One region of the Streptomyces sp. NPDC058691 genome, then DNA from elsewhere that is predicted to be linked to it. Evidence: riboswitches for the same ligand, from Rfam matches in the RefSeq annotation. Region 1 holds a riboswitch; the other holds the start of a gene.

What was found. Region 1 has a riboswitch for S-adenosylmethionine ahead of ACFWVC_RS17230 (glutathione S-transferase C-terminal domain-containing protein). Riboswitches for the same ligand answer to the same signal wherever they lie in the genome.
Region 2: linked by a shared signal. The riboswitch ahead of thrC (threonine synthase) and the one ahead of ACFWVC_RS17230 (glutathione S-transferase C-terminal domain-containing protein) in region 1 are both predicted to bind S-adenosylmethionine.

What each region holds. Positions count from the first base shown of each region.
Region 1 covers NZ_JBHXSO010000021.1:90,450-95,941, forward strand. The annotation lists gene ACFWVC_RS17215 (ABC transporter substrate-binding protein) at 1-574, opposite strand, end outside; gene ACFWVC_RS17220 (amino acid ABC transporter ATP-binding protein) at 626-1,402, opposite strand; gene ACFWVC_RS17225 (amino acid ABC transporter permease) at 1,399-2,424, opposite strand; SAM riboswitch class IV at 3,045-3,153, shown strand; gene ACFWVC_RS17230 (glutathione S-transferase C-terminal domain-containing protein) at 3,395-4,222, shown strand; gene ACFWVC_RS17235 (cupin domain-containing protein) at 4,320-4,826, opposite strand; gene ACFWVC_RS17240 (RrF2 family transcriptional regulator) at 4,963-5,397, shown strand; gene ACFWVC_RS17245 (DsbA family protein) at 5,394-5,492, shown strand, end outside.
Region 2 covers NZ_JBHXSO010000010.1:81,174-86,665, forward strand. The annotation lists gene ACFWVC_RS09775 (ubiquitin-like small modifier protein 1) at 111-389, opposite strand; gene thrC (threonine synthase) at 433-1,725, opposite strand; SAM riboswitch class I at 1,744-1,871, opposite strand; gene ACFWVC_RS09785 (glucosyl-3-phosphoglycerate synthase) at 2,029-3,000, shown strand; gene ACFWVC_RS09790 (trehalose-6-phosphate synthase) at 3,275-4,735, shown strand; gene ACFWVC_RS09795 (TetR/AcrR family transcriptional regulator) at 4,755-5,342, opposite strand.

The DNA.
Region 1 (5,492 bases):
AGTCGTCCGCGAAGTTCCAGGTGCTGTCCTTCAGCACCTCGAAGGCCAGGTTGTCCTCACGGTAGGAGGCGAACTCGTACTTGCGCTTGCGCTCCTCGGTGTCCGTGACGTTGGAGAAGGCCACGTCGACCTTGCCGCTGTCGATGCCGACGAAGAGGTTCTCCCACGTCGAGTTCTTCACCACGGGCTTGAGCCCGAGCACCGCGGCCACCAGCCGGCCGAGGTCGGGTTCCGCACCGGTGAGGGTCTTCTGGTCGCTGCCGACGTAGGCCAGCGGCGGGAAGCCGGCGGGCAGCGCGCCGAGGCCGATGACCAACTCCCCCTTGGCGGCGATGGACTTGGGCAGGCCCGCGCTGATGGCCTTCACCTCGGCCACCTTCAGCGTGGTCTCCTGGGCCGCGCCGTTGGACAGGCTGCCCACGGTGACCGTGCCGGCGGACGAGGAGCCCGCGCCGGTGGTGGCGGAGGCGCTGCTGTCGCCCCCGCAGGCGGCGAGGCCGCCGGCGAGGAAGGCGAGGGCGGTGGTGGCCGTGAGGGTGCGGATGAGTCTGCGGCGAAAATGAAGGGTACGCATGGCCGTCTCCTGGTTCGTGGGTCGGTTGTCCGGGCGAAACGGAGGAGCGGGTCAGAGCACCTTGCTCAGGAACTCCCTGGTCCGCTCGTGCCGGGGCTGGTTCAACACCTCGTCGGGCGGGCCCTGTTCGACGATCCGGCCGTCGTCGATGAAGACGATCCGGTCGGCGACCTCCCGGGCGAAGCCGATCTCGTGGGTCACGATGACGAGGGTGGTGCCGCTGGTGGCCAGATCCTTGATGACGGACAGCACCTCGCCGACCAGTTCGGGGTCCAGCGCGGAGGTGGGCTCGTCGAAGAGGATGACGCCGGGGCGCAGCGCGAGGGCCCGGGCGATGGCCACCCGCTGCTGCTGACCGCCCGACAACTGCCGTGGGTAGGCGTCCGCCTTGTCGGCGAGCCCCACCCGGCCGAGCAGGGTACGGGCCAGTTCCCTGGCCTCCGGCTTGCGCAGCCGGCCTGTCGCCACCGGCGCGGCGGCCACGTTGTCCAGCACGGTCAGGTGCGGGAAGAGGTTGAAGTTCTGGAAGACGAAGCCGATCCGGCTGCGCTGGGTGAGGATGACGCGCTCGCTCAGCTCCTTGAACCGCTCGCCGTGCCTGCGGACTCCGATCGGCTCACCGTTCAGGCTGACATGGCCGATCTCGGGCTTCTCCAAGTGGTTGATCACGCGCAGCAGCGTGGACTTGCCGGAACCTGAGGGCCCGAGGATGACGGTGACCTCCCCGGGCCGGACCGTCAGACTCACGCCGTCCAGCACCCGGTGGGTGCCGTACCACTTGTGCACGTCGTGGACCTCCACCGCGGCGGGCTGTATGCCGGTGGTCATGGGGTGGTCTCCGTCCGGATCCGGGTCCGCAGGTCGCCCAGGGCGGCCCGCAGTCTCTGTGCGGGAGTCGGCGGGACGGTCCGCAGCGCGCCCCGCGAGTAGTACCGCTCCACGTAGAACTGGACGACGGAGACGACGCTGGTGAGGATCACGTACCAGATGGTGGCGACCAGCAGCAGCGGCACGATGTCGCCGGGGTAGGTGCTGCCCATGCTCTGCACCGAGCCGAACAGGTCGAGCAGCGAGACGTAGAAGACCAGCGAAGTGCCCTTGATCAGGCCGATCAACTGGTTGACGTAGTTGGGGACGACGGACCGAAGGGCCTGGGGAAGGATGATCCTGGCGAACTGGTAGCGCTTGGGCAGTCCGAGCGCCGAGGCCGCCTCGTGCTGGCCCTGGTCCACCGAGAGGATGCCGGCGCGCACCACTTCCGAGGCGTAGGCGGCTTCGTTGAGGCTGAGGCCGATCACGGCGACGACCATGTCGGTGGCGAGCCGGGACTCGTCGAAGGTGAGGAACGCCGGGCCGAAGGGTACGCCGAGGCTCAACGTGCGGTACAGCGCGCTGAAGTTGTAGAGGAACAGCAGCACGACGATGAGCGGGATCGACCGGAACAGCCAGGTGTACGTCCAGCTGACGGCGCGCAGCACGGGGCTGCTGGAGAGCCTGGCCAGCGCGAGGACGATGCCTCCGAGCAGACCGAGCACCGCACTGTACGCCGCCACCTCCAGGGTGATCAGCAGACCGTCGACGATCACCGGCCGTACGAACCAGTACCCGAAGCGGTCCCACTGGAAGAAGGGGTTGGTGAGCAGGCCGTGCCCGATCTGGGCGACCAGCACCAGCACGATCGCCGTGGCGATCCACCGGCCTGGGCGGCGCAGGGGCAGCACCCGCTGTGCGGCCAGGGGCCGGGGTCCGGGCTCACGCACCTCGTCGGGCACCTCGTCGGGCACCTTGGCCGGCGCCCGGTCCTGGGGCGCCGAGCGGGCGGACACGGCGGTGCCGGGGGGTTCACTCATCAGGAGGCTCCAGCGGATGGGCGCACCCCGGTCGCGCAGGCGACGGTGGACCGGCCGGGCGCGGGAGCGGCCCGGCGGTACGGGGTGCGGGGACGAGCGGAACGGGGCCGAACAGGCGGGCACGCCCGCCGCGTCAGCGGGGGGTGCCGGCGTTCAGGAAGGGACCGTCAGCCTTGACAGAGCGCGCGACAGGACGCGGAACACGCGCTACACAGCGCGCTGCTGACGCCGGCCAGACCGACGGGCCGCTGCGTGTACGCCGGGACGAGGCCGTGGCGCCGCCACGCTGCCGTCCCCGGGATCGCGTACATCGCCGTCACCGTCACCGTTCCGCCCCGCGGGGGCCTCGCGCCTGCCGACCGTCGTCCGGTCCGGCCGTCATCCGGGACACCCCATCGCTGTGCGGGGGTTGCCACCGACCGGCCGAGGCCGGTCCGCCGCTGACATCCGGGACCGTTCTGCGGCGTAAGTTAGACACGGGCCGCGGGGAATGTCAACGACGCCGTCTCACATGCCGGATGCCGCCGTGAGACGCGCAACGCCTTCTTGACGCGCCGGGTTTGCCGGCCCAACACTGATGGGAACGGTCACGATTGTCAGCGCCCGCGGTGCCGTGTTCCGGCTCCGTGGGTCATCGGCCCCGGCCCGCTGACCGGCAACCCTCACATCGCGGTGGGGTGCCCCGGGTGACGACCGGGTCCCGCCGGCGCGGCGGGTCAAGCGCGGTCCCGCGTCTCGCGGGCCCCGAGCCGGGGAGGCGGACATGTCCAGGGCACGATCCGCTCTCCTCACCCGTCGGCTGCACATCGACTTCCTGCGCGTCTGCAGCGCCTTCGGCACGGCCGGCTGACCCCGACGAGTCCCCGCCCGTACCGACTCAGGGGCCAGGTGCGACCAGGCACAGGGCCTTCAGCCGTTCCGCCGCCGGTGCCCGAGGGCAACCGGGGGCCCACCATGCCCTGGAGAGTGCATGCCCGAGACGATCTCGCGCGATTCCGGCTCCGCGCCGCTCCGCGATCTCAGCTTCCGCACGTCCTGTACCGCGCTGCCGCGCACGTCCCGTCCGGACCGCTTCCGCAGCCGGATCGGTGCCGACGCCGCCGGCGGCTTCTACCCGGCCCCGCGCCGCTACGAGCTGTTCCTCTCGGCGCGATGCCCGCAGTCACGGCGGGTCTCCGTCACCCTCGACCTGCTCGGACTGCGGGACTCCATCGTCACGACGCTCGTTCCGCCGGCGTCCCCCGACGCCGCGGACGCCACCGACACCACCGCCACCGCCGCACTGACGCCGTTGCTCAGGGCCTACGAGGCCACCTGGCACGGCTACGACGGACCGCTCACCGTGCCCGCCCTGTGCGACCGGTGGACCGGACGCGTCGTCAGCAACCACACCCCTGACATCCTCCGCGATCTCGCGGGCCGCCTCGGCGACGCGGCGCGCGGACCCGTGCCCGTCCTGTGCCCCCCGGCCCTGGCCGGCGAGATCGAGGCCGTCCAGGACTTGGTGGAGGAGGACGTCATGTGCGCCGCGGAACAGGCCGCCGCGGCCCCGGCGGCGGCGGACCGCGCGAAGTCCCTGGAGAGGCTGCGCACGGCGCTCGGCCTGCTGGAGCGCCGACTGGCGTGCGGGCCGCACGTTCTGGGCGAGCGGCTGACCGCGGCGGACGTCGATCTGTGGGTGGCCCTGACCGACCTGGCGGAGGGTGTGCTCTCCCCGTACGACGGCCTCACGGCCTATGTGCGCCGGCTCGCGCAGCATCCGGCCTTCCGCGTCCCGCACGGTCACCCCGGCCGCTGAGGTCGCGCGTCCCGGCAAGGCAGCGCGGACGTCCGCCCCTCCCGTACGAGGAGGGGCGGACGTCCGCGCTGTCCCGAGTCCTGGAGTCCCCGGCGCCTCAGGCCTCCTCGGCCGGAAGGGCGTACAGCCCGGGCAGGTTGACCACGATCGCCTCCTGGGTGCTGCGGGCGATGACGACCACGGCCTCCTCCGCGGGGTCCGGGTTCTCCTCCCGGTGCGGCACGAACGGCGGGACGAAGATGTAGTCGCCCGGCGAGGTGCGCAGTCGCACCTCCTCGGGCTCCCGACCGGAGTCGTCGAGGAAGACGAACTCGGGGTGTCCGCTCACCACGTAGATGGCGGTCTCGGACTCGCCGTGATGGTGGTCGGACGACGACGTCGCGGGGGCCACATGGGTCTGGCCCATCCACAGCCTCTCGGAACCCACCGTCTTCCCGCTGACGGCGGCGAACCTGCGCATGCCGCCGGTCTGCGCGGTCCCGTCGTCCAGGGAGTCCGCGCGGATGTGGTGGAGCCGGGAGCGCAGGGGCGCCGCCCCGTGCCCGGGGGTGTCGGGGAGATGGGGGTGAAAGCCCTCACCGGGGTTCGTCAACGGCTCGCTCATGCCGGGACGGTAGAGCTGTCCCGAAAAGGATGTCAAGAAGTGTCCATTGCCCTTCACCTGCGGCAACACTGCCGCAATGAGGCGAGGGAGCGGCAGGAGCCCTGGCCGGGAAAGCCAGTTCGTGCATGATGTGACCATGCATATCTCCGCGAAGGCGGACTACGCCACGCGCGCACTCCTGGAGCTCGCCTGTGAGCCGGCCCGGCCCCTGACGTGCGAAGCCATCGCCTCCTCGCAGCAGATCCCCTTCCGGTTCCTGAAGTCCGTCGTCGGCGAGCTGCGGAAGGCCGGGCTGGTGCGCAGTCAGCGCGGCTGCGAAGGCGGTTACTGGCTCGGCCGCCCCGCCGGCGAGATCACCCTCCTGGACGTCGCGCTCGCCGTCGACGGCGAGTTGATCACTTTGCGGGGCGAGCCGCCGGCCGGGCTCGACTACCCCGGCGCCGCCTCGGGGCTGCCCGGTGTGTGGCGCCAGGTCGAGGCGAGTGCGGCGGCGATCCTCGGCGGGGTGACCCTGCTGTCGCTGCTGCCGGCGGGCGCCGGGGAACGGCCGGCCCGGAAGGGAGCCGCGTGACGGCCGAACTTCCCCCGCCCGCCGTGGAGGTGGTCGAGTACACCGACCCGCTGTGTCCGTGGGCCTGGGGTTCGGAGCCGGTCTTCCGCAGGCTG
Region 2 (5,492 bases), on a different contig from region 1:
GGAGTTGCGAGCCGTCAGGGCAACTGTACAGCCCTTCAACTACCTCTCAAGCACACAGGGGTGCCGGGAGCGAGTCCCGGCACCCCTGGCCGTTCCGCGGCGCACGCGGCTCAACAGCCCCCGGCGACCGCCGGGATGATCGAGACTGACGCGCCCTCGGCCACGGCGGTCTGCAGGCCCTCCGAGAAGCGGACGTCGTCGTCGTTGACATACACGTTCACGAAGCGGCGCAGCTTGCCCGTGTCGTCCAGGACGCGCGCCGAGATGCCGGGGTGGTCCTTCTCCAGCGACTCGATGACCTCGGCCAGCGTGCCGCCGTCGGCGGGCACCTCGGCCCGGCCGCCGGTGTAGGGCCGAAGGATGGTGGGAATGCGGACGTTCGCGCTCATGATGCGGGGTTCACCTTCGATCTGGGACGGTCGGCGATCGGGGTCAGCCGGCCAGGCCGGCGGCACGGAACGCGTCGACGCTCGGGCGGATGGTGGCCGTGGGGCGGGAGGTCGCGGCGACGGCGTCCAACGTCTTCAGCCCGTCACCGGTGTTGAGGACGACCGTCTCGGCGGCCGGGTCCAACTGCCCGCTCTCGATCAGCTTCTTCAGGACGCCGACGGTCACGCCGCCCGCCGTCTCCGCGAAGATGCCCTCGGTGCGGGCGAGCAGCTTGATGGCGTCCACGATCTGCTCGTCGGTGACGTCCTCGACCGCGCCGCCGGTGCGCCGGGCGATGTCCAGCACGTAGGGGCCGTCCGCCGGGTTCCCGATGGCGAGGGACTTGGCGATCGTGTTCGGCTTCTGCGGGCGCACGACGTCGTGCCCGGCCTTGTAGGCGGTGGACACGGGGGAGCACCCCTCGGCCTGGGCGCCGTAGATGCGGTACGGCTTGTCCTCCACCAGGCCGAGCTTGATCAGCTCCTGCAGCCCCTTGTCGATCTTCGTCAACTGGGAGCCGGAGGCGATCGGGATGACGAGGTTGTCCGGCAGGCGCCAGCCGAGCTGCTCGCAGATCTCGTACGCGAGCGTCTTGGAGCCCTCGCCGTAGTAGGGGCGGAGGTTGACGTTGACGAAGCCCCAGCCCTCGCCGATCGGGTCGCCGATCAGCTCGCTGCAGAAGCGGTTGACGTCGTCGTAGTTGCCCTCGATGCCGACCAGTTCACCGCCGTAGACGGCGGCCATGACGACCTTGCCCTCCTCCAGGTCGTGCGGGATGAACACGCAGGACCGGAAGCCGGCGCGGGCCGCCGCGGCGCCGACCGCGCCCGCGAGGTTGCCGGTGGAGGAGCAGGACAGGGTGGTGAGGCCGAAGGTGCGGGCGGCCTCCAGGGCGATGGCGACGACGCGGTCCTTGAAGGAGTGCGTGGGGTTGCCGGAGTCGTCCTTGATGTGCAGGCCGCCGGTGACGCCCAGTTCGCGGGCGAGGTTGTCGGCCTTGACCAGCTTGGTGAAGCCGGGGTTCAGATTGGGCTTGGAGGCCACGTCGGCGGGGACGGGCAGCAGCGGCGCGTAGCGCCAGATGTTGTTCGGCCCGGACTCGATGCGCTTGCGGAGCGTCTCGGGATCGCCGGCGGGGAGGTCGTAGGCCACTTCGAGCGGCCCGAAACAGATCTCGCAGGCGAAGACCGGGCTCAGCGGGAAGCGTTCGCCGCACTCGCGGCAGGACAACGCGGAAGCGGGTCCGAAGGGGGAATCCGTGGACGCGACGTCGGTGACAACAGTCTGCGCAGCCATGTCAGGCGAGGCCCTTTCTCCTCATCTTCCTCACGGCGAATCTCGCCACGAGACGGAATTGGCACCTTCCCCACCTGGACCTCGCGGTCGGCGGGAGGGTTGCCGGGGCTTCAACGGGCCGTTCCCTCTGCCCCTCTGGATGAGCGGTATGGCACCGGGCCCAGGGCCCGTGCATTTGTCGGACGAGGCGCGATCACCGCGGACATACGATGGTCATGCCTCGTGTTCAAGACTGTAACCGACGACCTCGAACCTGGTCACAGGCCGTCCGTCCCTCGAGACGGGCAGAAACGGAGCAGCGCAGTGCTCGACGAGGTGGCCGGCTGGCTGCGGAGGCGGTCCTGGACCGCCGAGTGCCGCCCGCTGTCCCAGCTCCTCGCCGCGAAGCGGGCCGCGGGCCCGCGAGGGACGGTCAGCGTGGTGCTGCCCGCGCTCGACGAGGAGGCCACGGTCGGGGCGATCGTGGCGGAGATCCGCCGCGAGCTGATGTCCGAGGCCGTGCCGCTGGTCGACGAGCTCGTCGTGCTGGACTCCGGGTCCACGGACCGCACGGCCGCGGTCGCGGCGGAGGCGGGCGCGACGGTGGTCCACCGGGACGCGATCCTGCCGCGGCTGCCGGCCGTGCCCGGCAAGGGCGAGGTGCTGTGGCGCTCGCTGCTCGCGACGCGCGGCGAGATCGTCTGCTTCGTCGACGCCGACCTGCGGGAGTTCGACGCGCGCTTCGTCTCCGGGATCGTCGGGCCGCTGCTGACGGACGCGGGCGTCCAGTTGGTCAAGGCGATGTACGACCGGCCCCTGGAGACCGGTGGCACGGTGGTACCGGCGGGCGGCGGGCGGGTCACGGAGCTGGTCGCCCGGCCGCTGCTCAATCTGCACTGGCCGCAGCTCGCGGGCTTCGTGCAACCCCTCGGCGGGGAGTACGCGGCGCGCCGGTCGCTGCTGGAGCGGCTGCCGTTCCCTGTGGGGTACGGCGTCGAGCTGGGGATTCTCATCGACGCGCTCAACACGGTCGGGCTCGACGCGCTCGCGCAGGTCGATGTCGGGGTGCGGCACCATCGGCACCAGGACGGGCAGGCGCTCGGGCGCATGGCCGCGACGATCTACCGCACGGCGCAGACGCGGCTGGCGCGGGGGCATCTGGTGCGGCCCGTCCTGACGCAGTTCGACCGCACCGCGGACGGGGGCTTCGAGCCGCGCGTCCACGACGTCGTGACGGAGGAGCGGCCGCCGATGATCACGGTGCCGGAGTATGCGCGCCGCCGCGCTGTGGCGTGACGCTCCGCTTGGCGTTCGGGTGCGGGTGCGTTTGCGCTGGTCGCGCAGTTCCCCGCGCCCCTGTTGGGCTGCGGCCGGCTGCCCCGCGCGGGTACGTCGTGGCTGATCGCTAAGTTCCCCGCGCCCCTTACGAGGCACGCTGTCGCGCCGGGCACGGCGGCACCGCGACGCGCGCGGTTCGCCGCGGCCCTCATGGGGCACGCGGCGGCACCGGAACGCTCGGGTGGCGTAGCGCACACGTTTGCGGGTGGGGATGCGTGGCTAGGCTGGCCGCATGGTCGCATCGGATGGCGCGCGGGTTCTGGTGGCGTCGAATCGCGGGCCCGTCTCGTACAGCCTCAGGGAGGACGGGACGCTGGAGTCCCGCCGCGGGGGCGGCGGTCTCGTGTCGGGGCTGAGCGCGATCGGGCCGGACACGGACGCCGTGTGGGTGTGCGCAGCGCTCGGCGAGGGCGATCGCGCGGCCGTGCTGCGGACCCCGGAGCGGAGCGGGCGGCTGGCCGCGGAGGACACCGGTGACCAGCGGGTACGCATGCTGGACATCCCGGCGGACACGTTCGCGTCCGCCTACAACGGGATCGCGAACTCCGTGCTGTGGTTCGTGCACCACCTGCTCTTCCAGACGCCGCTGGAGCCCGTCTTCGACGAGGACTTCCGCGAGCAGTGGGCCGCGTACGTGGCGTACAACAGCGCCTTCGCGGACGCGCTGGCGGAGGAGGCCGGGGAGGGCGCGGCCGTCCTGGTGCAGGACTACCACCTGACGCTGGTGCCGCAGCTGCTCCGCTCGCGCCGCCCCGACCTGCGGATCGGCCACTTCTCGCACACGCCGTGGGCGCCGCCGGAGTACTTCCGGCTGCTGCCGGACGACGTGGCGGCCGAGGTGCTGACCGGCGTCCTGGGCGCGGACCGTGCGGCGTTCCTGACCCGGCGCTGGGCGGAGGCGTTCGCCGCGTGCTGCTCCGACGTGCTCGGCGCGACGGTCAGCCGGGACGACGGCGTGCTGACGGTGACGTACCAGGGCCGCACCACCCGGATCGGGGTGCACGGGCTCGGCGCCGACGCGGACTTCCTGCGGGAGCGGGCGCACCGCCCGGACGTGGAGGAGCGCCTGGCGGTGCTCCGGGAGGCCGTCGGCGGCCCGGACCGCAAGGTCATCGTCCGGGTCGACCGCACCGAGCTGTCGAAGAACATCGTGCGCGGCCTGCTGTCGTACGCGCAGCTGCTGCGCGACCGGCCCGAGTGGCAGGGCCGCGTGGTGCACGTCGCGTTCGCCTACCCCTCGCGCACCGACCTGGCGATCTACCGCGAGTACACCGACGAGGTCTCCGACCTGGCGGAGGAGATCAACGAGGAGTTCGGCACCCCGGGCTGGGAGCCGGTGATCCTGCACGTCAAGGACGACTTCGCACGCTCGCTCGCCGCGTACCGGCTGGCCGACGTGGCCCTGGTCAACCCGATCCGCGACGGTATGAACCTGGTGGCCAAGGAGATCCCGGTCGTCACCGACGACGGCGTCGCCCTGGTGCTGTCCCGCGAGGCGGGCGCCTACGAGGAGCTGGGCGACGACGCCTTCGTGGTCAACCCCTACGACATCCTGGCCACCGCCCGCGCGCTGCACCAGGCCCTCTCGGTCTCCCACGGGGAGCGCGCCGAGGCCACCAAGCGGCTGGCGGCGGCGGCCACCGCGCTGCCGCCGCACCAGTGGTTCCTGGACCAGCTCCGCGCCCTGGACTGATCGGTCGGGTCGGTCCGGGTCAGTCGGGCAGTACGACCGACTGGGCCGCCAGCAGGGTGCGGACCGTCGTGGTCACGGTGTCGGGCAGGGGCTCGTTGCGCACCGAGGCGTAGGACATGGCCCCGTCGAAGAACATGGCCAACTGCTCGGCGAGCAGAGCGGGTTCCGCGGCGCCGGCGGCGCGGGCCTGCTCGGTGAAGTACTCCTGCAGGCGCTCCTTGTAGGAGAGAGCCACACCGCGCATGGGATGCGCGGTGTCGGGGATCTCGGCCGCGGCGTTGAGCACCGGGCAGCCGCGGAAGCCGGGTTCGCCCGAGGCGCGCCGGGCCGCGGCGAAGACCTCGATCATCTTTTCGGCCGGTGACAGGCCGCTGTCCTCCGGCGGGATCAGCCCCGCCATGAAGCGGTCGGTGGCCAGCGGCAGATAGGCCGCGATCAGGTGGTCCTTGCTGGGGAAGCGCTGGTAGAGGCTGCGCTTGGACACCCCGGCCGACTCCGACACCAGGTCCACTCCCGTGGTGTTGATGCCCCTGGTGGTGAACAGGTCGCACGCGGCGGCGAGCACGCGCTCGCGGACGGCGTCCGGTGCCTTGGTGTCGATCGTCATGCGGCCAATGTAACGCGGGAGGCCGAGAGCAGGAAACAGATCGGTTTACCAGGTGTGCAGGTCCGGCGCGAACCGAACGGTCCCGCGAACCGGCCGGGCGGGCATTGAGAGACTGGGGCCGGCGTTGCGTTCTTCCATGTGACACACGTC